Linked DNA regions of Rhizobium lentis. The protein of the gene in region 2 interacts with the protein of the main gene of each other region in a pairwise test. Links are inferred from orthologs where the notes say so. Each region holds a gene or a part of one and is shown on either strand. Other genes may lie near its edges. The genes, in order: grpE and J0663_RS13110.

Region 1 (14,570 bases), 520 kb from region 2 along the record:
TCCGCCTGCCGCCGAGCCTGATGAAGAAGGACAAGGACGGCAAGGACGTCATCAATCCGTCGAAGTTCAAGGCCGCCGCCCGCCGCGCCATCAAGGATATCGGCTACGAACAGGACGGCTTCCACTGGAAGAAGGCCAAGATCGACGTGCTCCTGCACTCGCAGTCGGCCGACATCGCACAGGGCGTCGACAACGCCGCCGACCAGCAGGGCGACGAGGGCGCCGGCGACCAGGGCATCATGTTCGGTTACGCCTGCAAGGAAACGCCGGACCTCATGCCGGCTCCGATCTATTATTCCCACAAGATCCTGCAGCTGCTCGCAGTCGCCCGCAAGAAGGGCGACGGCGAAGTCGCCAAGCTCGGCCCCGACGCCAAGAGCCAGGTGACCGTGCGCTACGTCGACGGCAAGCCGTCGGAAGCGACCTCGATCGTGCTTTCGACCCAGCATCTCGACGATAGCTGGGACTCGAACAAGGTCCGCGCCGTCGTCGAACCCTATATTCGCGAAGCGCTCGGCGAACTGAAGATCGCCGAGGACTGCAAGTGGTACATCAACCCGACCGGCAAGTTCGTCATCGGCGGACCGGATGGTGATGCGGGCCTCACCGGCCGCAAGATCATCGTCGACACCTACGGCGGTGCCGCTCCGCATGGCGGCGGCGCATTCTCCGGCAAGGACACGACGAAGGTCGACCGTTCGGCCGCCTATGCCGCCCGCTATCTCGCCAAGAACGTCGTGGCCGCCGGTCTTTCCGACCGCTGCACGATCCAGCTCTCCTACGCCATCGGCGTCGCCCAGCCGCTGTCGATCTATGTCGACCTGCACGGCACCGGCAAGGGTGTTTCGGAGGACCAGGTCGAAGCTGCGATCCGCGAGAACATGGACCTGTCGCCGTCGGGCATCCGCCGTCATCTCGACCTCAACAAGCCGATCTATGCCAAGACCTCGGCTTACGGCCATTTCGGCCGCAAGGCCGGCCGCGACGGCTCGTTCTCCTGGGAACGCACCGACCTCGTCAAGGCGCTCAAGGAAGCCGTCAAGACCAAGGCGGCTGCATGACGGATATGGAACGCCGGGGACGGGCGACCGAAGCCTTTTTCGGTCGCCGCAAGGGAAAGGCCTTGCGCGAACAGCAGGCCGAGACACTGAGCAGCCTGCTCCCGGCATTCCTCATCGATCTCTCGGCGGCTCCCCCAGAGCCGCTGACATCCCTCTTCCCGGTTCCCGTCGAGACATTGCGGCTGGAAATCGGATTCGGCGGCGGCGAGCATCTGATCCACCGCGCGCTGGAGAGATCTTCGACCGGTTTCATTGGCGTCGAACCCTTCGTCAACTCCATGCAGAAGCTGCTGTCACGCGTCCGTGAGACGGGCGCGCGCAACATCCGCGTCTATAATGACGACGCGACGCAGCTGCTCGACTGGCTGCCCGACGCTTCGCTCGACCAGATCGATCTGCTCTATCCCGATCCCTGGCCGAAGCGGAAGCACTGGAAGCGGCGCTTTGTCTCGAAGACCAATCTCGACCGCTTTCACCGCGTGCTGAAGCCCGGCGGGCTCTTCTGCTTCGCCTCCGATATCGACACCTACGTCAACTGGACGCTGATCAAATGCCGCGACCATGGCGGCTTCGAGTGGCTGGCCGACAATGCGGCGGATTGGCTGACGCCCTATGAGGGCTGGCCGAGCACCCGCTACGAAGCCAAGGCGCGGCGTGAGGGCCGGTCGTCGGCCTATCTGACCTTCAGGAAGATCTGAGGCCGAGGCAAGCACGGTGGCGCGACAATTGTCGGCCGGCTAATGACGCGCGTGTCTGTAAGTAGGCTGCGCGTGATGTCGCAATATCAGCCGCGACAGCAACGAAACCAAATAAACCATCCGCGCACCGAAAAGGGCGGTGAAACAGAGCAGACGCTATTTGACGGTCAGTGCAGGCTGACCGTCTTCAGTTCATCCTCGGCGGCCTTGAAGAAGGTGCTGGAACGGTTGTCCGTCAGCAGAATCGGCGTGCCGTCGGCGCCGAAGAGCGCCCAGAGATCGACATTCGGATCGATATCCGGCGCCTCGGGAAAGCACTTGGCGACCTCTTCGGTGCGCATCTTCCTGATATAGGCGACCTCGCCGTTGCCGATATGGGCAAGCTCGGATTTGGTCAGACGAGACGTGGCTTCTTTCATCAACATTCCTGTTCCTCCGGCAGAAGGGACCAACGGTTCAACAAACCGTTGTGCTACTGTGAGACCGAAATGTTAATTTTCTTGACCATGCGGGCGGGTTCCGGTCGAATTAGATCGACGGAGAGCAGACCGTTCTTCAGGCCGGCGCCGAGCACCTGCATGCCGTCGGCAAGAACGAAAGTCCGCTGGAACTGGCGGGAAGCAATACCGCGATAGAGATAGTCCCGCTCGCCCTGCTCCGCTTGGCGGCCGCGGATCAGAAGCTGGTTTTCCTCGGTGGAAACGTCGAGTTCTTCCTCGCTGAAACCGGCAACGGCCAGGGTGATGCGCAGACGTTCCGGCGCACCGCTATCGGCGGCGATGCGCTCGATATTGTAGGGCGGATATCCGTCGCTCGCCTTTGAAATGCGCTCCAGCGTCTTTTCCATGGCGTCGAAGCCCAGAAGCAGCGGGCTGGCGAAAGGGGTAATGCGGCTCATATTTTTCAAGTCCTTGACGCAAGCGACCATCCCGGACCTTACACGCAGCATCCGGATGCCGCTAATATGGGGGCATGAGCCCGGCGCTGCAAGGCGCGGCCCGCCCTCCCCGATTTTAAGTTCGCGGCGACCGCCTCCTTGCTTGACAAAGGGCTGGCTGCCTCGCATCAAAACGTGCCCGCGCGGCATGTGCCGATTTGTGACGGGAAATGAAGAGATGGTATTTGCCGGAAACGGCATGGCGAGGAGGGGCGATCGGAATGGCAAGCGTGAGAAAAATCATCATCGACACGGATCCCGGCCAGGACGACGCGGCGGCCATCATGCTTGCCTTCGGCAGTCCTGATGAGCTGGAAGTTCTGGGGATTACCACTGTCGCCGGCAACGTGCCGCTTTCGCTCACCAGCCGCAATGCCCGCATCGTCTGCGAGCTCTGCGGCCGGACGGAGACGAAGGTGTTCGCCGGTGCCGACAAGCCGATCGCCCGCAAGCTGGTGACGGCAGAACATGTGCATGGCAAGACCGGCCTTGACGGCCCCGCGCTCGACGAGCCGACGATGGCGCTGCAGCCAGGCCATGCCGTCGATTTCATCATCGAGACGCTGCGCCGCGAGCCGGAAGGAACGGTGACGCTCTGCACGCTCGGGCCGCTCACCAATATCGGCATGGCCTTCCGCAAGGCGCCCGACATCATCCCCCGCGTGAGTGAGCTGGTGATGATGGGCGGCGGCTTCTTCGAGGGCGGCAACATCACGCCCGCGGCAGAATTCAACATCTATGTCGATCCCGAGGCAGCCGACATCGTCTTCCGCTCGGGCGTACCGATCGTGATGATGCCGCTCGACGTGACGCATCAATTGCTGACCCGCAAGGACCGGGTGAAGCGCATGGCCGAGATCGGCACGGCGCCGGCAAAGGCGATGGTCGAGATGCTGGAATTCTTCGAGCGCTTCGACATCGAGAAATACGGCTCCGACGGCGGGCCACTGCATGACCCGACGGTTGTCGCCTATCTCTTGAAGCCGGAACTTTTCCAGGGCCGGGACTGCAATGTCGAAATCGAAGTCCAGTCCGAACTCACCGTCGGCATGACCGTCATCGATTGGTGGCATGTGACCGACCGCAAGCACAACGCCAAGGTGATGCGCTTCGTCGATGCGGACGGCTTCTTCGATTTGCTGATCGAACGCTTCGCCCGCATCTGATCCTTTGTCGCTCCCTTCTCATCGACGGAGAAGGGAGCGACCTCAGGCGTCCTTCTCGTCGAAGACGGAATTGGTTTCGGCTTCGGCCGGCTTCGGGCCGCCCTTGGCGACGCCGACCATGGCCGGGCGCAGCACGCGCTCGCCGATTGTGAAACCGGCCTGCACGACCTGAACAACTGTGTTATTCGGCACCTCGGCGTTCGGCACCTCGAACATCGCCTGATGGAAGTTCGGATCGAATTTCTGACCGACCGGCTCCAGCTTGCGAACGCCGTGGCGTTCGAGCGCTGACAGCATGGATCGCTCGGTCATCTCGACGCCCTCGATCAGCGAGGTGAGCCCGGCATCGGCTGTCGCCTTGGCCTCCGGAGAGATGGCGTCCAGCGCCCGGCGCAGATTGTCCGAGACGGCGAGCATGTCACGGGCGAAACCGGCGACGGAATAGGATTTCGCATCCTTCACCTCACGCTCGGTGCGGCGGCGCAGATTGTCAATCTCGGCAGCGAGGCGCAGATAGCGATCGCGCAGCTCGGCATTTTCGGCTTTGAGAAGCTCGAGGGGGTCCGGCTGGCTTACCTCCTGCCGCTCGGTTGCTTCAGGCTCGACGTTGACGGCAGCGTCGGCTGCGGCATCAGCCGCAGTTGCGTCAGGTCCGTTTTTCGTCGTTTCATCGGTCATGACGGTCTCCGGTTTGGTATTTTCAGATGCGCCCGATATCGAGGTTTGACCAAAAAAAATCAAGTCTGCGTGACAAAGAAGCGAAAATTCCAGGCCTTCGGCATTTGCGACGTCAAAGGGGATTGCGCGAAAGGCGAGAGACGAGCTGCGCGGTGTAATCCACCATCGGCACAATGCGGGAATAATTGAGCCGCGTCGGGCCGATGACGCCGACGGCGCCGACGATGCGATCGTCATCGTCACGATAGGGCGCGACAATGAGCGACGAGCCGGACAGCGAGAAGAGCTTGTTTTCCGAACCGATAAAGATACGCACGCCCGAGCCGCTCTCGGCGAGATTGAGAATCTCGATCAGGCTGTCCTTCTTCTCGAGATCGTCGAACAGCAGGCGCAGCCGGTCGAGATCCTCGGCGCCGGCGAGGCCTTCGAGCAGATTGGCGCGGCCGCGAATGATCAGCTGGGCGGGCTTTCCCTCATCCGGGCTGCCGGCCCAGACGGCGATGCCGCGCTCGACGAGATCGCGTGACAGGGCATCGAGCTCGTGACGGACGTCGTCCTTCAGCCGGCTCAGCTGCTTGCGCAGCTCCGACAGGGTCTGGCCGGACATATGGGCATTGAGGAAATTCGCCGCCTCCGTCAGCTGCGAGGAGGTGACGCCCGCCGGCAGCTCGATGATGCGGTTTTCCACCTGATCGTGATCGCCGACGAGCACGGCGAGCGCTTTTGTCGGCTCAAGCCGGATGAACTCGACATGTTTGAGCACCGGATCGCTTTTCGAGGTGATGACGAGGCCGGCGCCGCGCGAGATGCCCGACAGCATCCGGCTGGCCTCGTTCATCATCGATTCCACCGGATTGCCGCCGCTTTCGGCGCGCACCTGGCGGTCGATATTGGCCCGGTCTTCGGCGGAGAGATCGCCGACCTGCATGAAGGCATCGACGAAGAAACGCAGGCCGATCTGGGTCGGCAGCCGGCCGGCGCTGACATGCGGGGAATAGATGAGACCGAGCTCTTCGAGATCGCTCATGACGTTGCGCACGGAGGCCGGCGACAGCGACATCGGCAGCAGGCGCGACAGGTTGCGCGAGCCGAGCGGCTCGCCGCTTTCGAGATAACCTTCGACGATGCGGCGAAAAATTTCTCTGGACCGTTCGTCCAGCGCAGCAACGGCATCCGAAACCGACGTCGACCTGATGCCCATAAACCTTTTCAAACCCATCCTGATGATGCTCCCGAAAATATAGTCAAACTCGCACCCGTGGCAAAAGGGAATTTGCAAATGAGCGCCGCCAATCGTAGAAGCGGTCAACAACTCCAGGAGATAAGAATGCGGCCTTCAGGCAGAAAAACCGACCAGATGCGCAAGGTCTCGTTCGAGCGCAATTTTTCCAAGCATGCAGAAGGCTCCTGCCTGGTGAAATTCGGCGACACGCATGTGCTCTGCACGGCAAGTCTCGAGGACAAGACACCGCCGTGGCTGCGCAACACCGGCAAGGGCTGGGTCACGGCCGAATACGGCATGCTGCCGCGGGCGACCGGCGAGCGGATGAAGCGCGAGGCCGCCGCCGGCAAGCAGGGTGGCCGCACCCAGGAAATCCAACGGCTGATCGGCCGCTCGCTGCGCGCCGTCGTCGATCTACAGGCGCTCGGCGAACGGCAGATCACGCTCGATTGCGACGTCATCCAGGCCGATGGCGGCACGCGGACGGCCTCGATCACCGGCGGCTGGATCGCGCTTTACGACTGCCTGAAATGGATGGAAAGCCGCAACATGATCAAGGTCGACCGGGTCCTTAAGGATCATGTCGCCGCCATCTCCTGCGGCGTTTTCGCCAGCCAACCGGTGATCGATCTCGATTATCTCGAGGATTCCTCGGCCGAGACCGATGCGAATTTTGTCATGACCGGCGCCGGCGGCATCGTCGAGATCCAAGGCACGGCCGAAGGCACGCCGTTCAGCGAAGAGGAATTCACCTCGCTGATGCAGCTTGCCAAGAACGGCATCGGCGAACTCGTCGCTCTGCAGAAAGAGGCGATTGCGGGATGAACCCCATGCTGGAAGGCATGTTGGAAACGGCGCTCTATGCGCGGGACCTCGACCAGGCCGAGACGTTCTACGAGGACGTTCTCGGGCTGGAGAAGATCACCCGGGCCGGCAACCGACACGTCTTCTTCCGCTGCGGACCCGGCGTCCTGTTGATCTTCAACCCGGAGGAAACGGTCAAGCCGCCGGCACCGGAGGCGCTGCAGGTGCCTCCGCACGGCACGACCGGCCAGGGTCATGCCTGCTTCCGAGTGTCCGGCAGCCAGATCGATGCGATGGCCGAAAGGCTGATTGCCGCCGGTGTGGCGATCGAATCCGAGGTGCACTGGCCGAATGGCGGCCGCTCGATCTATTTTCGCGATCCGGCCGGCAACAGCCTGGAATGCGCGGAGGCAAAAATCTGGGGCATCGAACAGGATATCTGAATGCGCAAGCTCGAAACCAAAACCATCGTCGTCGCCAGCCACAATGCAGGCAAGATCCGGGAGATCCAGGAACTGATCGGGCCGCTTGGCTTCACCGCTAAATCCGCCGCCGAGCTTAATTTCGTCGAGCCCGACGAGACCGGCACGAGCTTCGAGGAGAATGCGACGATCAAGGCGGTCGCCTCGGCCAATGCCGCCGGCATGCCGGCGCTGTCCGACGATTCCGGGCTGGTGGTCGACGCACTCGGCGGCAATCCCGGCGTCTACACCGCCAATTGGGCGGAGACGTCGGACGGCAGGCGCGATTTCGACATGGCGATGGCCAAGGTGGAAAAGGCGCTGCAGGATGCCGGGGCCACGACGCGCGAACAGCGCGGGGCGCGTTTCGTCAGCGTGCTCTGCCTGGCATGGCCGGACGGCCACACCGAACTCTTTCGAGGCGAGGTCGAAGGCAGCGTCGTCTGGCCGCCGCGCGGCACCCAGGGCTTCGGCTACGATCCGGTCTTCCAGCCCGAGGGTTACGACGTTACCTTCGGGGAAATGAGCGGCGAGGAAAAGCACGGCTGGAACGTTGGCAAGCCGCAGGCGCTGTCGCACCGGGCGCGCGCCTTCAAGCTTTTCGTCGAAACCTGCCTGGAGGCATAGGATCGGTCCGTGGGCAATTTTGACACGCCAAGCCTGTCGCGCGACGCCGCACTTCTGCCCGATACCGGCGAGCCCGGTTTCGGCGTCTATGTGCATTGGCCCTTCTGCGCGGCGAAGTGTCCCTATTGCGACTTCAACAGCCATGTGCGCCATCAGCCGGTCGATCAGGAGCGCTTTGCCGCCGCCTTTCTGAGGGAAACGGCGGCGGTCCGGGCACTCAGCGGGCCGAAGACGGTGTCCAGCATCTTCCTCGGCGGCGGCACGCCGTCGCTGATGAAGCCGGAAACGGTCTCCGCCATTCTCGACGGCATCGCCCGGCACTGGCACGTGCCCGCCGGCATCGAGATCACCATGGAGGCCAATCCGTCGAGCGTCGAGGCCGAACGCTTCCGCGGTTATCGTGTGGCCGGCGTCAACCGTGTTTCGCTCGGGGTGCAGGCGCTTAATGACCGGGATCTGAAATTCCTCGGCCGGCTGCATGACGTCGCCGACGCGCTGAAAGCGATCCGACTGGCGCGCGAGATCTTCCCGCGCATGTCCTTCGACCTCATCTATGCCCGGCCGGACCAGACGGTCGAAGAGTGGGAAAGAGAGCTGAAGCAAGCGATCTCCTATGCGGTCGACCATCTGTCGCTCTATCAGCTGACCATCGAGGAAGGCACGCCCTTCTATGGCCTGCACAAATCAGGCAAGCTGATCGTGCCGGATGGTGAGCAATCGGCGCTGCTCTACGAGGCAACGCAGGAGATCACCGCGCGCGAGGGCATGCCGGCCTATGAGGTCTCCAACCATGCCCGGCCGGGTGCCGAAAGCCGGCATAACCTCACCTACTGGCGTTACGGCGATTATGCCGGCATCGGCCCCGGCGCCCATGGCCGGCTGACGCGCGGGCCTGAAAAGATCGCCACCGCCACCGAGCGCAAGCCGGAGGCCTGGCTCGAGATGGTCGAGCGCGATGGCCACGGCATTCTCGACGAGGAGCGGCTCGGCTACGAGGAGCAGTCGGACGAGCTCTTGCTGATGGGACTGCGGCTGAGAGAAGGCGTCGATCTCGCCCGCTGGCAGCAGCTTTCGGGCCGCGAACTCGACCCGAAACGCGAGGAATTTCTGCTGCAGCACAAATTCGTCGAGCGGATCGGCAATTCGCGGCTGCGCTGCACGCCATCCGGCATGCTGATCCTCGATTCCGTTGTCGCCGACCTTGCTTGCTGACATTCGGGCCTGCTGACATTCGGGGCCGCGGCGTTCGGGAAATCGGCTGATCCCGGCGCGGCGGCGATGCCGCCGTCCACGCCGGAAAGACTTCTCAGCGATGGCCGGTAGCGCCCGATTTGAAAAGGCTGCCTGTCGGCGTCTTCAGGAACATGTCCAGCGGTATATGCTCCTGGTGCAGGAAGCCGGTCGCCGGCAAGAGGCCGTCGCGGACCATTTCGATGACGGCGACGACGGAGGCCGACGTCGTCCAGGCAATCGCCGTACGGCGGGCGCCGGCAATCTCGATCGGATAATAGGCACGCACGAATTCCTTGCGGCGCAGGCTGCCGTTCTCGGTGCCCTCGGCGGCAACATGGACATAGACGACGTCGTCTTCGACAGGCGGCTTGGCATTGGTCAGAATCTCGCCGGCGAGCTCGCGCTTGTCGCGCATCAGCAGCTCATGGAAGAAGAAGTTCATCAGCTCCATATGGCCGGGATAACGCATGGTCTTGTAGTCGAGATTGTCGACCTTGCCGAGCATGGTGTCGCACATGGTGCCGAGACCGCCCGAGGTCGTGAAGGCTTCGAGCTTGACGCCGCCGACATAGGCGGTCTCGTGCCACTCCATCGGCGAGACGAGCTTGCGAACGCCGCCCTCGATGACCTCGCAATCATTCAGATATTCATTGACGACGCCTTCCGGCGACCAGTTGAAGGCATAGCCGAGAAGGCCGGTCGGATGCTGCGGCAGGGCGCCGACGCGCATGCGGATCGACCGGCAGCGATCGAAGCCGTCGGCGAGGCTTGCGCCGACGATGCCGACGAAACCCGGCGCCAGGCCGCATTGCGGCGCCATCAGGCCACGGGCAGTCTTCGACAGCTCGATGATGAAATTGGTCGTAGGCACATCTTCGGTCAGATCGAAATAGTGGATGCCGGCAAGATGGGCGGCGCGGGCCAATTCGATGTTCAGATGATAGGGCAGGCAGGACAGCACCGCCTCGACGCTCGAGAGCAGCTCGCCGATGACCGCGGGATCGGAAATATCGCCGGTGCGGCACTTGAATGGCACCTCGGCCAGCGGCAGCTGCGCATCGACGCCGATCACCTCGAAGCCGCCTTCATGCAAAAGCGTGGCCGCCAGCCGCCCGACCTTGCCGAGACCGAGAACGGCGATCTTTCTAAAACTCATTCATTCCTCCCGCGCGCCTCTTCGACGCTTCTGCTCTTATCGAATCGTATTCCAAGATGCCGCCCATTTGCGGGCGGCACATCTCGGGCCGGAGGTATAGAATAAAAAGCTCATAAAAGAAAACGGCCGGAATCGCTTCCGGCCGTCGAATTCTCGCTGCACAGGGCGTTCTTCGAACGCGCCAGGGACGCTTGCGCGGACTATTCGTTGATCAGTCGCTTCAGAAGCTCGATTTCGTGCGAAAGCTTGGTGTCGCCGGAAATCAGCTCCTCGATCTTGCGCACGGCATGCAGCACGGTCGTGTGATCGCGCCCGCCGAAACGGCGGCCGATCTCCGGAAAGGAGCGCGGCGTCAGCGTCTTCGACAGATACATGGCGATCTGGCGTGGCTTGACGATGACGCGGGTGCGGCGGTTGGAAACCAGTTCCTGGCGCGAGACATTGTAGTGCCTGGCGACGATGCGCTGGATGTCCTCGATGCGCACACGGCGGGGCTCGCCGGAGCCGACGAGATGGGCGAGCAATTCGTCCACACGTTCGATCGACAGGTTCGGCTCGAAGGAGCGGCGGAAGATCAGCTGGTTGAAGGCGCCTTCGAGTTCGCGGCCGCTGGCGGTAATATTGCGGGCGACGTGCTGAAGCAATTCGGCCGGAATTTCGAGCGACGGATCCTCGAGCCGGGCCGCGGCCAGGCGACGCTTGAGGATTTCGAGACGCATTTCGTAATCCGGCGCGTCGAGTTCGATCGCCACGCCGCCCTGCAGGCGCGAACGGACGCGCGGGTCGAGCGACTCCAGTTCCCACGGCGCGCGGTCGGCCGCGACGACGACCTGCTTGGCGCTGTCGAGCAGCATGTTGAGGAGATGGCAGAATTCGTGCTGGATCATCTTGCCCTGCAGGAACTGCATGTCGTCGATGATCAGGAGATCGATGTTGCGCAAGGAATCCTTCAGAGTCAGCGCGTCGTTGTCGCGGATCGCCGTGGCGAAACGCCACATGAAATATTCAGCCGTCAGATAGACGACGCGCAGAGCCCGCGGGTTCTGCACCGCCGCATTGGCGATCGCCTGCAGCAGGTGGGTCTTGCCAAGGCCGACCGTCGAATGGACGAAGAGCGGGTTGAAGCGCACCGCGCCGGAGCCGGCTTCGGCGATCGTCTTGGCAGCCGCAAGCGCGACGCGGTTCGAGCTGCCTTCCACGAAAGTATCGAAGGTGAAACGGCTATCGAGCGGCGAGCCGAAGAGCGGCGTACCGAGGCTTGCCGGCCGTGCGGCCGCAACAGCCGAAACCGCCTGCTGGATGGCCTGGCCGGCTGGCTGGGCGCTTGGCGGACGGCGCATTTGGGCGGGAGCAGCCGGCTCGGGCTGGACCACCTCGTCGACGGCCTTCATGCCGCTGCGCGTTGCCGTGCGCACCAGGATTTCGATCTTCAGGATTTCCGGGTCTTCGGCCTGGAACAGACCGGTGATGAGATCGAGATAACGATTGTTGATCCACGACTTCAGAAAGGTCGTGGGAACCGAGAGCCGAACAACGCTCTTCGATACAGAATGCAGCTTCAGCCTGGCAAACCAGCTGGCATAGACGTCCGGACCGACCTGGGCCTTCAAGCGCGCGCTGACGCGCTCAAACAAAATGCTCTGCTTCATTTCCGCCTTTACTTCCCCCACTTCCAGGCGAATGGAGCCGAACGCCTGCGGTGCCGCATCCCCATTGTCGAGCCCGCCCGCCTTCATCGTATTCATCTGCATAGTGCCGCCTTTCCATTCCACCGGGCGGCCTCCGCTAAATCAGCCGCCCGATTATTCCCCGCTTTGACGGGCCGGCGGCATCCTCATGAAGCCGCTTGCCTGCCGGTTCACTCAAACACGGCGCAGAAATCCGTTGCAGGTACCGCGTTCATGCGGCACCTTCATCCGGCTTTCCGTGCCAGGCTGGCGGTCAATCCTCGTTTCGGCCGACCAGCCCGAACGCAATAATACTATCCCCTATCCGACAGCCTCACGTTAAACGTGTGGTTGCCCTAGGCACAAAACATCCCTGCCCCGTAACAGCCACGTTACAGGCCCAACTCCGTCAAGTGCTTGAAAAAACGGAAGCGCAAGGCTCCGTAACAAATGGCACAAACGTATCGCCCCGCCGACGTGGCAGTTAAGACCGAACTCTGCAGGTGATGTCCGCGCCCTCTGTTGGAAGCCATTTAGGCAGGATCAAATGGCAAGATCAACGATGAATTTTACGCAAAATTAAGAAGCGACCATTGACTCCGCCCGCCCTTTTCGGGCGTCACACCAGCGTCAAAAAAGAATCGCTTTTGAATCAAGGAGATTCCCCGTTCGGGCTATTTTGACACGCATTGAAAGAAAAAAAATAAAAATCTTCTTGACTCGCCCATGGTCCCGGACGCGCGGCCTAGAGTCGCGAGGCCCCAAAGCATCCTTGCGCAAGCCCTTGTTTTTAAATGCTTTTTCCTGTCATGGCACTGACACGAAACAGTCGCGCAATTAACCACGAAGAGGCCAATCGACGGAATCGAAAAAGCCCGGCAAAATTACCGGGCTAATCATAACGAGGAGGTCGTTAATGGACGATTACGCGGTCGCGGCGACCGAAAGAGCCTTCACACGAGCGGCGAGGCGAGAGACCTTGCGCGATGCCGTGTTGGAGTGCAGCACGCCCTTGCTGGCGGCGCGGGCGAGTTCCGGCTGAGCTGCCAGGAAAGCTTCCTTCGCCTTGGCGGCGTCGCCGGATGCGATAGCCTCTTCGACCTGGCGAACGAAAGTACGAACGCGCGAGCGACGAGCCTTATTGACGTCGGTACGGCGGGCGATCTTGCGGGTCGCTTTTTTCGCCGAAGTTGTATTGGCCATGGATGCCTCTCTCAAGAATTCGAACAAACTCCGTCATTACCGCGGGCCCTGCGGCCACCAAATCCAGCAATGCGGGAGCAATCGCGGAAAACCAGACCGGCTTTCCGAACCGTGGGCGGGCATATAACCCTAAAGCCGGCCCACGTCAACGCGGATTTTCAAGCTTTCCAGCCGGAAGCGCCCAAAAGCTTTCAACGGTGCTTAAAGGCTGGTTTGCGCTTCTCGACGAAGGCCGTCATGCCTTCTTTCTGATCATCTGTGGCAAAGAGACTATGAAACAGGCGGCGTTCGAACCGCAAGCCTTCCTCCAGCGTCGTCTCGAATGCGCGGTTGACCGCCTCCTTGGCCATCATGACCGACGGCTGCGAAAGGGACGCGATCTTTTCGGCCGCGGCGAAGGCCTCGTCGAGAAGACGCTCGGGCGCCACCACACGCGAAACGAGTCCCGATCGTTCCGCTTCGGCGGCATCCATCATGCGGCCGGTCAGCACGAGATCCATTGCCTTCGCCTTGCCGACGGCGCGTGTCAGCCGCTGGGAACCGCCCATGCCGGGAATGACGCCGAGGGTGATTTCAGGCTGGCCGAATTTCGCCGTCTCCGAGGCGATGATGAAGTCGCACATCATGGCGAGTTCGCAACCGCCGCCGAGCGCGAAGCCGCTGACGGCGGCGATGACGGGCTTACGGGCCTTGGCGATATCGTCCCAGCCGCTGATGAAGTCACTCTTGTACATGGCGGCGAATTCGAGCGACTGCATCTCCTTGATGTCGGCGCCGGCGGCGAAAGCGCGCTCTGAGCCGGTGATGACGATCGCGCCGATCTCTTCGTCGGCGTGGAAGGCCGCATAGGCCTCCTTCAACTCCTTAAGGACGGTGGAGTTCAGCGCGTTCAGCGCCTGCGGACGGTTCAGCGTGACGAGGCCGACATTGCCTCGGGTTTCGACGATCAGGGTCTCATAGGCCATGCTGCTCTCCCGGTTTCTCACTCTTACTTCTGGCAGGCGGCGCAATAGAAGGTGGAGCGCCCTGCCTGCACGATGCGGGCGACCGTACCGCCGCAACCCGGCGTGCCGCAAGCCTCACTTTCGCGGTCATAAACGGAGAAGGAATGCTGGAAATAGCCGAGCGATCCGTCCGCCTGGATATGGTCGCGCAGCGAGGACCCGCCCGCGGCGATGGCGTCGGCGATGACGTCGCGGATCGAGGCGACGAGCAGGTTCAGCTTCTCCTTCGGCTTGCCGCTTGCCGTCACCAGCGTGCCGGCGGCCCGGATCGGCGAAAGATGCGAGCGCCACAGCGCCTCGCACACATATATATTGCCGAGACCGGCAATATTCTTCTGGTCGAGGAGCGCGCTCTTCAGAGGCTGCGCCTTGTCACGGAAGCGTTCGGCGAGGTAGGCGGCGCTGAGTTCGTTTCCCGTCGGCTCCGGCCCGAGATCGCGGAAGAAGGGATGAGCAGCGAGATCGGCGCGCCTTGCCATATCCATGAACCCGAAACGGCGCGGGTCGTTATAGACCACGCGCCTTGAGCCGCCGGGGCTTTCCAGATGGAAGACGACGTGGTCGTGCTTTTCGTCCTTGGAGCGGGCATGGTGGAATTGCCCCGGCGCATCGGAGGCGGCCCCTTCTTCGACGCGGAAGGAGCCAGACATGCC
Region 2 (15,431 bases):
CTTGCGGGAACGGCGAGGCTGCAGATGGCGCGGCGCATGGCGTCGAGGCTCGCCTTGCGAATGTCAGTCTCGTCGATGCGTGTGGAGCTGGAGGAGGCGATGGAGACGGTCGCGGTCGCGAGAATTTGCGCGAACAGTTCCTCGCGTCGTTGCGCCGATAGCTGTTTGGAATCGTTGAGGCCTTCCGGGATGCGCCGGGGATCGAGGATGACGGCGGCGGCCACGACAGGCCCGGCCAGCGGTCCGCGGCCTGCCTCGTCGGCGCCAGCGACCGGCCAGTGGCCGGCCTTGCGGGCCTTCAGCTCGAGTTTGAAATCCGGCACGAGCGGGGCCGTGTCGAAAAGCAGGGGAGAATCGGGTGGCGTGCGAGGTTTCATGCGGCTGAACCTCGCACGCCAACCCGATTTCCCGCAAGTCCCCGGATCAGGGCGGCGGCCGGGGACGGTCCGGCGGATGGTGGCGGTCAGGGCCATCCGCGGGAATTGCGCTCGGGGCTCGAAAACAGGGCGGTTTTTCTGAGCAGCCGATGCGCAAAGCTCGAAGCAATTCCAAGAAAGTGTGAAGTGATTTTCCCAGGCAAAGCGCGAAGCGGTTTTGCCTGAATTACGCAAACACAAAAGGCTAGAGCAACGACAGCTGCACGCCGCTGCCATCGGGCGGCACGAACAGATCGTCGCGCAACGGCACGCTGCGGCGCGTCAGCTCGAAGCGCCTGGCCGCCATTTCGAAGCGGCGCGCGATCTGCCAGGCATAGGGGCCGGCGCCTTTCATGCGCTTGCCGAATTCGGCATCGTAATCCTTGCCGCCGCGCATCGAGCGCACCAGCGACATCACATGCCGGTAGCGATCAGGATAATTCTGCAGCAGCCAGTCTCGGAAGAGCGCGCTGACTTCAAGAGGAAGCCTCAGGATGACGTAGCTCGCCTCGGCAGCACCGGCGGCCTTCGCCGATTCGAGGATGCGCTCCAATTCGTGGTCGTTCAGCGCCGGGATCAGCGGGGCGGCCATCACAGCCGTCTGGATGCCTGCTTCGGCAAGCGTGTGGATCGTCTCCAGGCGCCGCGGCGGCGTGGCGGCGCGTGGTTCCATCGCTCGGGCAAGCTTGCGGTCGAGCGTCGTCACCGAGATGCCGACGCGCACCAGGTTTTTCCGCGCCATCTCCTGCAGGATATCGAGGTCACGCAGGATCATCGCTGATTTTGTGACGATCGATACCGGATGGTTCGCTTTGTTCAGGACCTCGAGGATGCCGCGCATGATGCGCCATTCCTTCTCGATCGGCTGGTAGGGGTCGGTATTGGTGCCGATCGCGATCACCCGTACCTTGTAGCCCGGCTTGGCGAGTTCCCGCTCCAGCAGCTTTGCCGCATCGGGCTTGGCAAAGAGCTTTGTCTCGAAGTCCAGCCCGGCGGAGAGCCCCATATAGGCGTGGGTCGGCCGGGCGAAGCAATAGATGCAGCCGTGCTCGCAGCCGCGATAAGGATTGATCGAGCGATCGAAGGAAATGTCAGGTGATTCGTTTCGGGTGATGGCCGTGCGCGGTTTTTCGACCTGCACTTCCGTCCTGAATGGCGGCAGCTCTTCCCATGTTTGCCAGCCGTCGTCGAAGGTCTCCCGCTGCAGCGCCTCGAACCGCCCCGTCGGGTTCAATCCCGCCCCACGCCCGCGGCGCCGATCGACCTCGACCCGCAGACCGGAGGAAACGATCATCGCATCGGCAATATCTGCCGTATTGGCAGGCGCGAACGCGGCCTGCCCTGCCAGGGACTGCTCTCTCATCGGATTCTCCCGCGGCGGAAAAGCCACTGCCTCCGCCCGTCTTGATGATTAAATTCCTATCGACAAAATGAGAACAATGCAAGAACAAAATGCGCGAAACGGCGCTGGCAAAAATTTGTGCGGCGCATTATAGATGATCAATGTTGACGGTTGTTCTCGAATGCCAGGATCAGGAATCCGAGCTGGCGCAGACTTTATCGGTATTGGTGGCAGGCGCGGTGGAAGGGCTGGTCAGCGATGTGATCGTGCTCGATCACGGCTCGCACGATGGCACCTCGCGGGTCGCCGATGCCGCCGGCTGCCGCTTCCATTCGCAATGGGATATCAAGGACATCGTCCGCTCGGCCCGCGGCGAATGGCTGCTCTTCGTCGAGCCGGGCGCCAGACCCCAGGCCGGCTGGATCGATGAGATCGCCGAATATATGGCGCTGAACAAGGCGCCGGCGCGCTTCACCGCTTCGCGCGGTTACCGGCGCCCGTTCTTTCAGCGCGTCGCTCGCACTCGGCCGCCGCTGGAACTGGGATTGCTGATGCCGAAGAACCAGGCGCTCGCGACCGTCAAGAGTGGCATGCGCCTTGCCGACTTCGTCAGGGGCCAGAAACCGCGCAAACTCGCAAGCGAGCTCATTCCCTCCTGGGTCACTCGCGCCCGCTAAGCAGTTTCACTCGTGGTATCCCAAAGGCAGCCGTGGCATGCTTCGCCCCTGTCGTGCAAAGATGGCACCCGATCGAATTTGGCGCTATAATTCCCTTATGGCGCCGCCGAAGCGCCCCGCTTCGCTGGATGGCCATGGAATGCCGTTAGACGGCAGAACAGGTCGGCAAACTCTCCTCTTCTGCCGGAAGCCCGGCGAAAGGAGGTGCGTCATGGCACGCGGTGGGATTTACCGCGTGCGCTGTAGGATCTACGGCGGACGCAATATGATTTACGGTCTGCTGGCCGTCATATTGCCGACAGTGATGATCGCGCATCCGCATTCAGCAGCGTCGCAGACGATGCTCAGTTGCGCAGGCCGGTCCGACGTCATCAGTTTCCTCGACAGGAATTTCGGCGAAAAACTCACCGCGGTCGGGCTGGTCAACCAGAACTCCATTCTCGAGGTCTATGCCGCCAAAAGCGGAACCTGGACCCTCGTCGTCACGGATGTTCACGGCACAAGCTGCATTCTGCTGTCGGGTGACAGCTGGGAAACGATGCCGGCTCTGCCGGGCATTGAAACATAGCGCATGACCAAAGGGGATGTGAATGCGGGTCAGCCGGGTTACTTCTTCGCGCCGCGTTTCAGATGCTCGTCCAGGCGCGGCATGATCTCGACGAAATTGCACGGCGCGCTGCGGTAGTCGAGTTGTCCTTTGAGAATGCCGTCCCAGGCGTCCCGGCAGGCGCCGGGCGAGCCGGGCAGCGCGAAGATGAAAGTGGAATTGGCGACGCCGGCCGTAGCGCGCGACTGGATCGTCGCCGTGCCGATCTTCTCATAGGAAATACGGTGGAAGACGGCGGAAAAGCCGTCCATGCGCTTTTCGAACAACGGTTCGAGCGCTTCGGGCGTCACGTCGCGTCCGGTAAAGCCGGTGCCGCCCGTCGTGATGATGACGTCGATCTCGTCCTGTTCGGTCCAGGCCTTGACCCGCGCGGCGATTTTCTCCCGGTCGTCGGGCACGATCGCCCGGTCGACCAACCGGTGGCCCGCCTCGGCGATCCGCGCCGCCAGCGTATCGCCCGACTTATCGGTTTCCGGCGTGCGCGTATCCGAGACGGTGAGAATCGCGATGCCGACGGCGATGAAGGGCCGCTTTTCGTCCAAACCTGCCATCACATGCCTCCCGAAATGGTTTCCGTCGCCTGGAAATACCAGTCGGGCCGCGCCTCGTGAAGAGCCGCCGCCGCCTGTTGTGCGGCGGCCGTATCCGCAAAGATACCGAAGCAGGTGGCGCCGGAGCCGGACATGCGGGCAAGCAGGGCGCCCTGAGCCAGCAGCATCGCCGCGGTCGCCGCGATCTCGGGAACGGCGTCGCGCGCCGGCGGCTCGAGGTCATTGCGGGCGGCGGCGATCGCCGCCAACCAGGCGCCGCGCCCATGGAGATTCGGCGCCAGGCTGAGGGCCGGGTTGTCCTTTGCCTTGAGCCGGCGGAAAACCTCGGGCGTCGACACGCCCTTCAGCGGATTGGCGAGCACCATGGCAAAGGCCGGAAGATCGCGTAAGGCCTCGATCTGTTCGCCGATACCACGGGCAATCAGCGGCCGGCTCTCAAGGCACATCGGCACGTCGGCACCGAGCTTGAGCGCGAGGCTGGCAAGCGCCTCCACCGGCAGGCTCATACCCCAGAGGCGCATCAGCCCCCGTAAGGTCGCGGCCGCATCGGCCGAGCCGCCGCCGATGCCGGAGGCGATCGGCAGGTTCTTTTCGAGGTGGATGTGGACGGGGAAGGCGAGGCCGCCCACGACCTCGCGCAGAAGATCGCGCGCCCTGAGCACCAGATTGGTGCCACCGTCACCGGCAAGAGTTTCGCCGAAACGGCCCGATAGCGTGAAGACGTCGGCCTGAGCGGGCAGAAAGCCCAGGCGGTCGCCGCAGTCGGCGAAGGTCACCAGCATATCGAGCAGATGATAGCCATCTGCCCGCTGGCCCGTCACATGCAGGGCGAGGTTGATCTTCGCGCGCGCCTCTTCGGTGACGCCGAAAGCGTCGGCCAGGCCCTCCTCAGGCACAGGTCGCGCCCTTAGGATTTCTTGTCGACCGGTGGCGGCGTGACGGGCGCCGGATCCGGCTGCTTCTTGTCGGCCGCCTTCGCGTCGTCGCTGTCGACGGGCAGGCCATTGGCGACCTTGTCCTTGATCTTCGGAATTTCGGCCGCTTCAGGCTCTGAGGCGAGGGCCCGGTTCCACTGGTAGACGGCTTCGAGCTTGCGCCCGACGCGCCAATAGGCATCACCGAGATGATCGTTGATCGTTGCGTCGCCGGCCTTGATCTGTGCCGCCCGTTCCAGCTCGTCGACGGCGTCATCGAAGCGCTTCAGCCGGAAATAGGCCCAGCCGAGCGAATCGATGATGTAACCGTCGTCAGGGCGCAGCTCGACCGCCTTCTTGATCATGGCGAGACCCTCTTCGAGATTCCGGTTCATATCGATCCAGGAATAGCCGAGATAGTTCAGCACCTGCGGCTGGTCGGGGTTGAGCTCCAGGGCCCTGCGGAAGTTCGGTTCGGCCTGGTCCCACTTCTTCAGCCGCTCATAGGCAATGCCGCGCTGGAAGAAGACGCTCCAGTTGGCGCGGCCGGCGATCGGGCCGATCGCTTCGACCGCCTTGTCGTAATTGGCGGCCATCGCCTCGTAATCCTTGGCGTCGGAGAGCACGCTGCCATAGGCGAGGTAGCTGCGGATATCCTTCGGGTCGGAGGCGATCAGCGCCTGCAGGTGTTTGCGCGCCTCGTCCACCTTGCCGCCCTGGGCCAGGGCGAGGCCGAGCTGCAGTTCGGAAATGCGCCGCATCGGTGAATTTTCCGGCACCTTCTTGTAGAGCGCGATGGCGCGGTCCATCTGGTTCTGCTTTTCGGCGATGCCGCCGAGCAGCACCAGCGTATCGGCACTGTTGGGGTCAAGCGCCTTGGCGGTCTGCAGGTAGAGCGAGACGATGTCCTCGGCGCCGTCGCGGTTCAGCGCGCCGCCGACCGAAAACAGCACGCCGGCAGCCCCTTCTTTGGCAGTCTTGACCTGCTGCTCCTGCTTCTCACCCTTTTCGATACTGTCGCGCAGCGCATTCAGCGGCGCGTAGTTCGGCAGCAGATTGTCGCCGACGGAGACGGCGTCGAGCGCCTTCTGCTTGTTGCCCTGCGTCGCTTCGAGGCGGGCCAGCGCCATCACCGCGCGCATGAAGGTGTCGGGCGCCGTCGCGCCCCCTTCCTTGTCGAGCACTGCGTCGTTCAGATGCTGGCGGGCCGATTTCACGTCGCCGGTAACGACGGCGATCGCGCCGGCATTGTAATTCTGGAAGATGCGGAACCAGTCCGGTCCCTTCATCTTCTCGACCATGGCGAGCGCTTCCTTGCCGCGGCCGGCGCCGACGCGGGCCCAGGCGAGCAGCAGGTCGTTCATCATCCGGTCGAGATCGTTCGGCCCCTTATACTTCAGAATGGACTCGGCGGTCTTGTAATCGTCTCGGCGCACTGCATCCATGCCGCGCACGATCGTGGTGATGCGTTCGACTGAGGGATCGCCCTTCAGATCGTTGGCATATTTGACACCTTCCTTGATATCGCCGTTGAGCAGCAGCGAGATCATCAGCCGCTGGCGAATCTCCGGATTGCCTGGCTCGATCTGCAGCGCCTTCTTGTAGAGCTCGATCGCCATTTCGTAGTCGTGATCGACATCGGCCGTGCGTGCGGCGAGGAAGGCGCCGGAAAAAGTGGTGACGCTATCGGCATCGAAACTGTCGGTCTTGCCGGCCTCGCCCGCCTTGGCCGCATCCTCGGCACTCACGCCGGCGACACCGCCGAGCGAAAGGACAGCCGCCAGCGCTGCGCTCGTAAGAAGACGGATGGCAAATCTCTGCCGCATCAGGAAACCTTTCTTCGAGAGCGTCCGGGTGTCATGCCGGTCGCAAATCAGTTGTGATCACTGATTCATAACAGGATGGCTTTTTTGGAGCGGCGCTGCAAGAAAATCAGCCTCCGATCGAGGGCGTTCGATCAATTGACGCGCTCGACGCAGAAGTCGATCACCTCCATCAGGGCAGATTTCCACACCGTATCGGGAAGCGGCGCCAGGGCATCCCGCGCGATCGTGCCGTAATGGATCGCCCGAGCGATCGTATCGCTGAGCGTGCCATATTTGGTGATCAGCCCCAGCGCTTTTTCCAGGTTGGCGTCGCTGCTGTTGCCGGCCTCGATCGCATCGCGCCAGAAGGCGCGCTCCTCTGCGGTGCCGCGGCGATAGGCGAGGATGACGGGCAGGGTGATCTTGCCTTCGCGGAAATCGTCGCCGACATTCTTGCCGAGATCGGCGGCCTTCCCGCCGTAGTCGAGCGCGTCGTCGACGAGCTGGAAGGCAAGCCCGAGATTCATTCCGTAGGATTTCAGCGCGTTGCGGCCGGAGCGGCCGGCGTCGGCGACGATCGGTCCGACTTCGGCGGCGGCGGCAAAGAGGGCGGCCGTCTTGGCGCGGATGACGGCGAGATAATCATCCTCCGTCGTCTCCATGTTCTTGGCGACGGAAAGCTGGAGCACCTCGCCTTCCGCGATCACGCAAGCCGCGGAAGACAGAACGTCGAGCGCGTCGAGCGAGCCGACATCGACCATCATGCGGAAGGCCTGGCCGAGCAGGAAATCGCCGACCAGCACGCTTGCCTGGTTGCCCCAGATCATCCGCGCCGTCGATTTGCCGCGGCGCAGGTCGCTTTCGTCGACGACGTCGTCATGCAGCAGCGTCGCCGTATGCATGAACTCGACCGACGTGGCGAGCTTGACGTGATTTTCGCCGCGGTAGTCGAACAGCGAGGCGGCGGCCAGCGTCAGCATCGGCCGCAACCGCTTCCCGCCCGACGAGATCAGATGGTTCGCCACTTCGGGGATCATCTGCACGTCCGAGCCGGCCTTGGACAGAATAAGCTGGTTCACCCGCTCCATGTCAGCCCTGGTGAGATCGACCAGCGGCTTGATGGATGCCAGTTTGTTTTTGCTTTCTTCAAGCGGTATGACCACGCCCAACGACCCGGACTCCTGTTCATTCATTGCAGCTGACAATAGAAAGGGGCGATGGACGCGGCAAGAGGTGAATTGTCGCGCAGGACGAAATTGGAAGGAAAACGACGGCAAATGCATGAGCTTATCCGCGCCAACGACCCCGTTCTGCTCTCCTATGCCGAGAGCCTGATGAAGGATGCGGGCATTCACTGCTTCATCGCCGATCAGGGCATGAGCGTGCTGGAAGGCTCGCTCGGCATGCTGCCGCGCCGTCTGCTGGTGGACGAGGAGATGGCCGATCAGGCCCGCCGCATCCTGATCGACGCCGGTCTCGGCGGCGAACTGCGCGACAGAAAGTGAGCGCGCGATGACCGCGAAGCCCGCCCAAACCATCGATGCCTTCCATCGCGGCGCCTTTCACGTGGTGCAGCCCAGGGGCAGGGGCCACCGCTCCGGCATGGACGCGATGCTGCTGGCGGCGCTTGTCGCCGATGACCGTTCGATCAGGGTTGCCGATCTCGGCGCCGGCGCCGGCGCCGCCGGCCTCGCCGTCGCCTCGCGCCTTGCCAGGGCTGAAGTGGTGCTGTTCGAGCGTTCGGCCGAGATGGCCGATTATGCCCGCCGCAGCCTCCTCCTGCCCGAAAACCTCCATCTTGCGGATCGCGTCGGCGTCGTCGAGGCCGATGTGACGCTGACCGCCAGGGCGCGCAACGATGCCGGCCTCATTGATGAGAGCTTTCACCACGTGATCATGAACCCGCCTTTCAACGATGCCGGCGACCGGCGCACGCCGGATGCACTGAAGGCCGAAGCCCACGCGATGACCGATGGCCTGTTCGAAAGCTGGATCCGCACGGCCGGCGCCATCATGATCCCGGGCGGGCAATTGTCGCTGATCGCCAGACCCCAGTCGATCGCCGAGATCATCGATGCCTGCGGCCGGCGTTTCGGCGGCATCGAGATCACTGCCATTCATCCGCGCGCCGGTGAAAATGCCGTGCGCATTCTGGTGACCGCGATCAAGGGCTCGCGGGCGCGGCTGTCGCTGCGCGCGGCCCTCATCATGCATGAAGAGGGGAGCCACAAGTTCTCCCCTCTCGTCGATGATTTCAACAATGGCCGGGCGGCCTATGCGAGGCTTCGATCCTCAACAGCTAGCCGGTGACGAAATCGAGCAGCAGCTTGACGTTCAGCCCGGCGATGACGATCGCGATCACATAGGAAACGCCGCTCAGCCAGCGCGGCGCCACCAATTCGCCCATCTTGGCTTTGCTGGCGGTGAACATCACGAGCGGGAAGACGGCGAAGGAAAGCTGCAGGCTGAGCACCACCTGTGTGAGGATCAGAAGTTCTGCCGTTCCCTGGTTGCCGTACCATATGGTGACGACCGCCGCCGGCACGATGGCGATGGCGCGGGTGATCAGCCGGCGCACCCAGGGTTTCAGCCGGATCTTGAGAAAGCCTTCCATGACGATCTGGCCGGCAAGCGTTGCCGTCACCGTCGAATTGAGGCCGCAGCAGAGAAGTGCAATGCCGAACAGCGTCGGCGCGATCGCCAGACCCAGCAGGGGCGACAGCAACGAATGCGCCTCGCCGAGTTCGACGACGTCGGTCTTGCCGTGCGCATTGAAGGCGGCGGCCGCAAGGATCAGGATCGAAGCGTTGATCAGCAGCGCGAAGCAGAGCGCGACGGTGGAATCGATCGTCGCATAGGTCAGCGCCTCCTTCTTCTCGGGAACCGTATGGCCATAGGCCCTGGTCTGGACGATGCCGGAGTGAAGATAGAGATTGTGTGGCATGACGGTCGCGCCGAGGATGCCGAGCGCGAGATAGAGCATCTCCGGATTGCTGACGATTTCGGTCGTCGGGAAGAAGCCCTTGATGACAGCGCCCCATTGCGGATCGGCAAGGAAGATCTGCACGCCGAAGCAGAGCGCGATGACGCCGAGAAGCGCGATGATGAAGGCTTCCACCCAGCGGAAGCCGAGCTTCTGCAGGAAGAGGATCAGGAAGACGTCGAGCGCGGTGATGAGAACGCCGAGCTCCAGCGGAATGGCGAAGAGCAGGTTGAGGCCGATTGCCGTGCCGATCACCTCGGCGATGTCGGTGGCGATGATGGCGATTTCCGCAAAGGCCCAGAGCGGCACTGAAACCCATTTGGGGAAGGCGTCGCGGCAGGCCTGCGCGAGGTCGCGGCCGGAGGCGATCGCCAGCCGCGCGCAGAGCGATTGCAGCACGATCGCCATCAGGTTGGAAAGCAGGGCGACGGTGAGCAGCGCATAACCGAATTTCGAGCCGCCGGCGAGCGAGGTCGCCCAGTTGCCGGGATCCATGTAGCCGACGGCGACCATATAGCCCGGCCCGGCGAAGGCCGCCGCCCGGCGCCACATCGAGCTGGGCCGTCCTGTTCCGACGGTGCGGTAGACATCTGACAGTGACGCCTCTCCACGTTCGTGCCGCCAGCCATTGTTTACATTGGGATTGAGGGCGTCCATGCCGTTTTCACCTGTTTGTTGTGGGTGCACTATGACGGATAAGAATGATAATGCAAGTCATTCGCAACAAGAAAACCAATCTCCATGTTTTCCAGAACGCGGCCATTGCGTTTGTCGTTCCAGCGCATACATGGAATGCCGACGCGGATTGACGATCGGGCGATCCGAAGCGAAGGATGGGAAATGGCCGGATTCTTGAGAAAATTGCTGCCGAAACGGTTCCGCAAGGAAGGCGTCGTAATCCCGGTGGTCAGGTTGCAGGGCGCGATCATCAGCGGCGGCGGCCAGTTCCGCCCCACCCTCAATCTCGCCAATGTCGCCCCCGTCCTGGAAAAGGCCTTCGCCATGAAGGAGGCGCCGGCCGTTGCCATAACAATCAATTCGCCGGGCGGCTCGCCGGTCCAGTCCCGACTGATCTTCACCCGCATCCGCGAGCTCGCCCGCGAAAAGCAGAAGAAGGTGCTGGTCTTCGTCGAGGATGTCGCCGCTTCCGGCGGTTACATGATCGCGCTTGCCGGCGACGAGATCATCGCCGACGCCACCTCGATCGTCGGCTCGATCGGCGTCGTCTCCGGCGGTTTCGGCTTTCCCGAACTCCTGAAGAAGATAGGCGTCGAGCGCCGCGTCTATACGGCCGGCGAGAACAAGGTGATCCTCGATCCGTTCCAGCCAGAAAAGGAAAAGGACATCGAGTACCTCAAAAGCCTGCAGCTCGAAATCCATCAGGTGTTCATATCGATGGTGCGCGAGCGCCGCGCCGGCAAGCTGATGGACGATGCGACGGTCTTTTCCGGACTGTTCTGGAGCGGAACCCGCGGCCTCGAACTCGGCCTCGTCGACGGCCTCGGCGACATGCGCCAGGAATTGAAGCGGCGCTACGGCCAGAAGACCCGGCTTCAACTCGTCACCGCCAGCCGCGGCCTGTTCGGCCGCCGTATTCCGGGCGTATCGCCGGTTTCGCTCGAGGGGGCGGCATCCGCTGTTGCGACAGGGCTTGTCGAAGCGGCGGAAGAGAGAGCATTGTGGAGCCGCTTCGGGCTTTGAGAGGAGCAAGAGAGGGGCATGGCACAGCTTATTACCATTCTGGTCCTGGTCTTTTCCGGCTGGTGGCTCTACCGCCGCTTCGTCTCCGATGCCCGCAAGCTCGCCGAAAAGTCGCGCCGCGCTGAAAAGGAGCGCCAGACGGGCGCGATTGGCACGCTGGTCAAGGATCCGGCGACAGGCGAATACCGGCTGAAGCGCGATGGGGAATAGGCGGGCGCGACTGTACCGGCCTCTCGCCCGGCGCTTGCCCCTCATCCGCCTGCCGGCACCTTCTTGGATAAGAAAAATGTAGGATATTGATGCTTGCCGGGCGGGTGGCCGCCCGCCCGGCAGCTGGTTGTCGGATCGTCACCTTCTTAGCCGTTTTGGGCTGTGGGGAGCAGGATCGCAACCGGCTCTTCATCTGGCCCGTGTGGTTGCAGGAACCTTGGGGTTCGTATCCAAGACAGGGACGACGAAGATGACCGATAATAGCATGATCTGTGCCGGAATCGATGTCGGCAAAAGCCATCTCGACATTGCCCTTCATCCCAGCCGCGCAAGGCTGAGGGTCACTTATGACGCTGCTGGCCTGAAGGCGCTTGACGCCTTTCTTCAAGAGCATGACGTCAGCCGCATCGGCTTCGAAGCCTCCGGCGGCTATGAATGGCGGTTGCTGGCGCATCTGCGGGCCGGCAAGCGGCCGGCGGCGCGTCTGCAGCCGGCGCAATTGCGCTTCTTCGCCAAGAGCCGGCTCAAGCGAGCCAAGAACGATCGCCTCGATGCCGTGCTGATTGCGCTCTTCACGGCAAGCCTCGAGCAGTTGCCGGCGCTGCCGGACGCACGCTTCGACAAACTGGCCGCCGAACTGACCTATCTGGAACAGATCGAGCAGCAGATCGCCCTGGTCAAGACCTTTGCCGAGACCGCCTTGTCGGAGGCGATCAAGCGCCGTCATGCGCGCGAGGTCGCCCGCCTCGAAACCTGCCGAAAGGCCCATCTGCTGCGGCTCGAAAAGACGGTTCGCGACGATTGTGACCTTTCGCAACGGCTCGATCTGCTGACCTCTATCAAAGGCATCGGGCTGCGCAGCGCCCTGTGCCTGATCATTCGGCTACCCGAGCTCGGAAATGCTGGCCGCGGCGAAATCGCCGCCCTTGCCGGCGTCGCACCCTATGACGACGATAGCGGTAAATATCATGGCAGACGCCGCATCCAGGGTGGTCGCGAACGCCTGCGAAAGAGCCTGTTCATGTGCGCGTTTACGGCAACCCGGCACAATCCGGATCTCGCCTCTTTCTACACGCGCTTGCGTCAGAGCGGAAAGGAGCACCTGTGCGCCGTTATAGCCGTCGCCCGAAAACTCATCGTTCTCGCCAACACAATCCTCTTTCGCAAGACCGAATGGACGCCACAACACCGCAAGAATTAAACATGGTTGCTCCCCGTAAACGGGGCGAAGGGGATATGCCGCACCGGTTTCCTCAATATCGACGCAGTGTTTGGCACGTCCCCTCGCCCCGCGAGCGGGGAGAGGGTTAGGGTGAGGGGCAGCCGAATTCCTCTCCATGTCGGCACCACCACCTCCGCGATCGCCGCAAAAGCCTTGACCCCCGCCGCCCTCCATGGCACCTGTCGCGCCGATCTATCACGCCAGCGGTGCCATTCCATGTCAGCTCTCCCCGACCATATGAACCCGAAGCGCTCCTTCCAGGCGCTGATCCTGACCCTGCATAATTACTGGGCGGACAAGGGTTGCGCGGTGCTGCAGCCCTACGACATGGAAGTCGGCGCCGGCACCTTCCATCCGGCCACGACGCTGCGCGCCCTCGGCCCGAAGCCCTGGAAGGCGGCCTACGTCCAGCCGTCGCGGCGCCCGTCCGACGGCCGCTATGGCGAAAACCCGAACCGGCTGCAGCATTATTACCAGTATCAGGTCATCCTGAAGCCGAATCCGCCTAACCTGCAGGAACTCTATCTCGGCTCGCTGGCGGCGATCGGCCTCGATCCGCTGCTCCACGACATCCGTTTCGTCGAGGACGATTGGGAAAGCCCGACGCTCGGCGCCTGGGGCCTCGGCTGGGAATGCTGGTGCGACGGCATGGAAGTCTCGCAGTTCACCTATTTCCAGCAGGTCTGCGGCATCGAATGCGCGCCGGTCGCGGGCGAACTGACCTATGGTCTGGAACGCCTCGCCATGTATGTCCAGGGCGTCGACAATGTCTATGACCTGAACTTCAACGGCCGCGAGGGCGACGAGAAGATCAGCTATGGTGACGTCTTCCTGCAGGCCGAGCAGGAATATTCGCGCCACAATTTCGAATTCGCCAATACCGAGATGCTGCATCGCCATTTCGTCGATGCCGAGAAGGAATGCCGGGCGCTGCTCGATGCCGGCGCCCCTGGCGACAACGCCAACCAGCGCCTGCACAAATGCGTCTTCCCGGCCTATGACCAGTGCATCAAGGCCAGCCACGTCTTCAACCTGCTCGACGCCCGCGGCGTCATCTCGGTCACCGAGCGCCAGAGCTATATCCTGCGGGTGCGCACGCTGGCCAAGGCCTGCGGCGAAGCCTTCCTGCTGACCGACGCCGGCGGCGTCAACCTGCCGAGCGAGGCCGCGTAAAAAGCCGTCTCAAAAATTCCGTCGCTTCCGGCGCTACGCTTCTTTTGTATTGCGCAAACCGCCCCCACATTGTTTTGTCGGGTGTTGGATCAGGTATGGCTGCGGTATTTCTTTTGAAGAGCGATCTTTTTTACTTTAAACTTTCCTATGAGAATTCAAGCCCAAGGATGTTGCGCCTTTTATCATGGCTCATCTTATGCGCCATGCTGGTCCTTCTGACCTCTTGCAGCGATTTCGACAAAGAGTTCACCGTCCAGTCGGCAAATAGTACGATAGAAGTTCACACCGACGGCGCTGCCTTTGTGTTGGAAAACTTCGACATCTCAGTCAAAAGGGCGGAAAATTACGGCGGCGTTTACGTTGATATCCCCCAACGTTTCACGGATGCGTCAGGTGGTGTTCACTGGCGCGATTTCGAACTGGTCGCAGCCCGGCGAGACGGACGCGACGAATACTATTCCTGGGAAAATAACGTGCCGGGCTACTCGATTTATATCGGAGAGGAGCACTGCAAAGACTGCTCTGCAAATCTGCCCACGGGTCTTGCAAAAATCCAGATCGCTTACTGGCTCGGACGCCTGGTTCGGCAGGAAGGAGACCGCGAGGTTCTCTTCCTGCCGGCCTATATGGGCCGCGTGCACGGCCAGGGAGCGAAAAAAAAAACGCTGACTCTCAAGTTGCCGCCGGGCGGAACGATACGCCCTTTGAAACAGGATCGGCAGGGAGCCTATGACATCATGCGGAGCGCACCGAACGAGATTTTGGTGTCCATTCCGGCAGGTAAAGGGGATCGAGTCCTACCTGATATCGAGATCGAATATCCCGCAGGGACCTTTGTGACCATAACGAGCGGCAAGCGGGTGCAGTGGTGGCTGTCCGATCACTTTCTCCCGTTCATCAGCATTTTGGGACCAATCGTCGCCGGTCTGTTTGTCCTTACTCGGTTGGGGCAGGCCTGGCGATTGCCTGCACCTTTGATCGCTTTCGATAGCAAGAAGACGGAGAGCACATCGCCTGCGTTGGCGGCCTATTTGTTTTCGAACTGGAAGCCGGAGGCCGCGAAGCCGGCCTTCATGGCGTCTGCCTGCCATCTCGCAATGAAGAGACTGCTTCGCATTTCCAGCCTTGGTGAGGATGCCGAAGCTTCGGATTTGTCTGCCAGACAGGTGCGCAAGAAAGGCAAGGTGGCGCGCGCCAGATGGTATGGCCTTCCCGCGGTGACGCGTTCGGTATTTGGTCGAATTGAAGGAGAGCGGCCTGTCAATGACCGGCGGACGGTCTTAAATGCCCTGTATGGTTTCGAACGTGACTTGCATCAGACAGTCACCGAGGAATATCGGAAAGTTAGAGGCGGCACAGATCGAACACGGCTGGTGGCTGCGGCCATCATTCTGGCTCTTGGCACTGCTGCCGCCTATTTCTCGGGCCTCTTGATCTTTTCCGTTTCCATCTGCGGGATATTGTTAGTTCTTTTCATAGTTGTAATGATGTTCCGCCACCCGGAGCGGTTTCCCATGGCAGTCAGCACCTCCGAGCAATTCAAGCAGGCGCTCACTCTGTTTCTGGGTTTTCCGGCGATAGTGATTGCTGCACTTTCCTACATCGGTACGACTGAGGTTATCAGCGAACAGCGGCCATATCTGATGGCGATTTTATTGGATATCGTCGGCATTGTGACTGTTGTGGCGCTGCGCATGCCCACGCCGAAGCAGCGGCAGATCCATAATGACATTCTCGTATTGAATCGCTATTTCCTCGGAGAAATCGAAGGCCCGGAAATGTCGGTGGAATGCTACGAGCACCACCTTCCTTTCGCTGTTGCCCTGAACG

The links.
Region 1: the proteins of J0663_RS13110 (region 2) and grpE interact in binary tests that used the Escherichia coli proteins (3 or more experiments, as listed by UniProt). The link is inferred for Rhizobium lentis from one-to-one orthologs.

The regions. Positions count from the first base shown.
Region 1 is NZ_CP071454.1:2,194,888-2,209,457, reverse strand. Bases 2,723-5,664 are described here. They hold grpE (nucleotide exchange factor GrpE), read right to left. Parts: upstream 4,541-5,664; coding sequence 3,905-4,540; downstream 2,723-3,904. Other genes in these bases: hrcA (heat-inducible transcriptional repressor HrcA), read right to left, coding at 4,653-5,664; J0663_RS10605 (nucleoside hydrolase), read left to right, coding at 2,918-3,862. In the rest of the region: metK (methionine adenosyltransferase), read left to right, coding at 1-1,061; tRNA (guanine(46)-N(7))-methyltransferase TrmB, read left to right, coding at 1,058-1,759; J0663_RS10615 (BQ00720 family protein), read right to left, coding at 1,927-2,184; J0663_RS10610 (Hsp20 family protein), read right to left, coding at 2,232-2,657; more of hrcA, read right to left, coding at 5,665-5,741; rph (ribonuclease PH), read left to right, coding at 5,868-6,587; J0663_RS10585 (VOC family protein), read left to right, coding at 6,584-7,009; rdgB (RdgB/HAM1 family non-canonical purine NTP pyrophosphatase), read left to right, coding at 7,010-7,654; radical SAM family heme chaperone HemW, read left to right, coding at 7,664-8,866; J0663_RS10570 (saccharopine dehydrogenase family protein), read right to left, coding at 8,961-10,043; chromosomal replication initiator protein DnaA, read right to left, coding at 10,244-11,794; rpsT (30S ribosomal protein S20), read right to left, coding at 12,635-12,913; J0663_RS10555 (enoyl-CoA hydratase), read right to left, coding at 13,105-13,878; mutM (bifunctional DNA-formamidopyrimidine glycosylase/DNA-(apurinic or apyrimidinic site) lyase), read right to left, coding at 13,902-14,570. UniProt on the Escherichia coli protein: Participates actively in the response to hyperosmotic and heat shock by preventing the aggregation of stress-denatured proteins, in association with DnaK and GrpE. It is the nucleotide exchange factor for DnaK and may function as a thermosensor.
Region 2 is NZ_CP071454.1:2,715,831-2,731,261, forward strand. Bases 7,783-10,717 are described here. They hold J0663_RS13110 (Nramp family divalent metal transporter), read right to left. Parts: upstream 9,953-10,717; coding sequence 8,612-9,952; downstream 7,783-8,611. Other genes in these bases: J0663_RS13100 (putative signal transducing protein), read left to right, coding at 7,783-7,817; J0663_RS13105 (tRNA1(Val) (adenine(37)-N6)-methyltransferase), read left to right, coding at 7,825-8,622; J0663_RS13115 (S49 family peptidase), read left to right, coding at 10,136-10,717. Also shown: J0663_RS13060 (ribonuclease HII), read right to left, coding at 1-377; J0663_RS13065 (PA0069 family radical SAM protein), read right to left, coding at 622-1,779; J0663_RS13070 (glycosyltransferase family protein), read left to right, coding at 1,920-2,435; J0663_RS13075 (hypothetical protein), read left to right, coding at 2,647-3,003; moaB (molybdenum cofactor biosynthesis protein B), read right to left, coding at 3,042-3,593; J0663_RS13085 (4-(cytidine 5'-diphospho)-2-C-methyl-D-erythritol kinase), read right to left, coding at 3,593-4,489; J0663_RS13090 (tetratricopeptide repeat protein), read right to left, coding at 4,501-6,333; J0663_RS13095 (polyprenyl synthetase family protein), read right to left, coding at 6,465-7,481; more of J0663_RS13100, read left to right, coding at 7,590-7,782; more of J0663_RS13115, read left to right, coding at 10,718-10,996; J0663_RS13120 (hypothetical protein), read left to right, coding at 11,015-11,206; J0663_RS13125 (IS110 family RNA-guided transposase), read left to right, coding at 11,457-12,407; J0663_RS13130 (glycine--tRNA ligase subunit alpha), read left to right, coding at 12,645-13,601; J0663_RS13135 (DUF2207 family protein), read left to right, coding at 13,769-15,431. UniProt on the Escherichia coli protein: H(+)-stimulated, divalent metal cation uptake system. Involved in manganese and iron uptake. Can also transport cadmium, cobalt, zinc and to a lesser extent nickel and copper. Involved in response to reactive oxygen.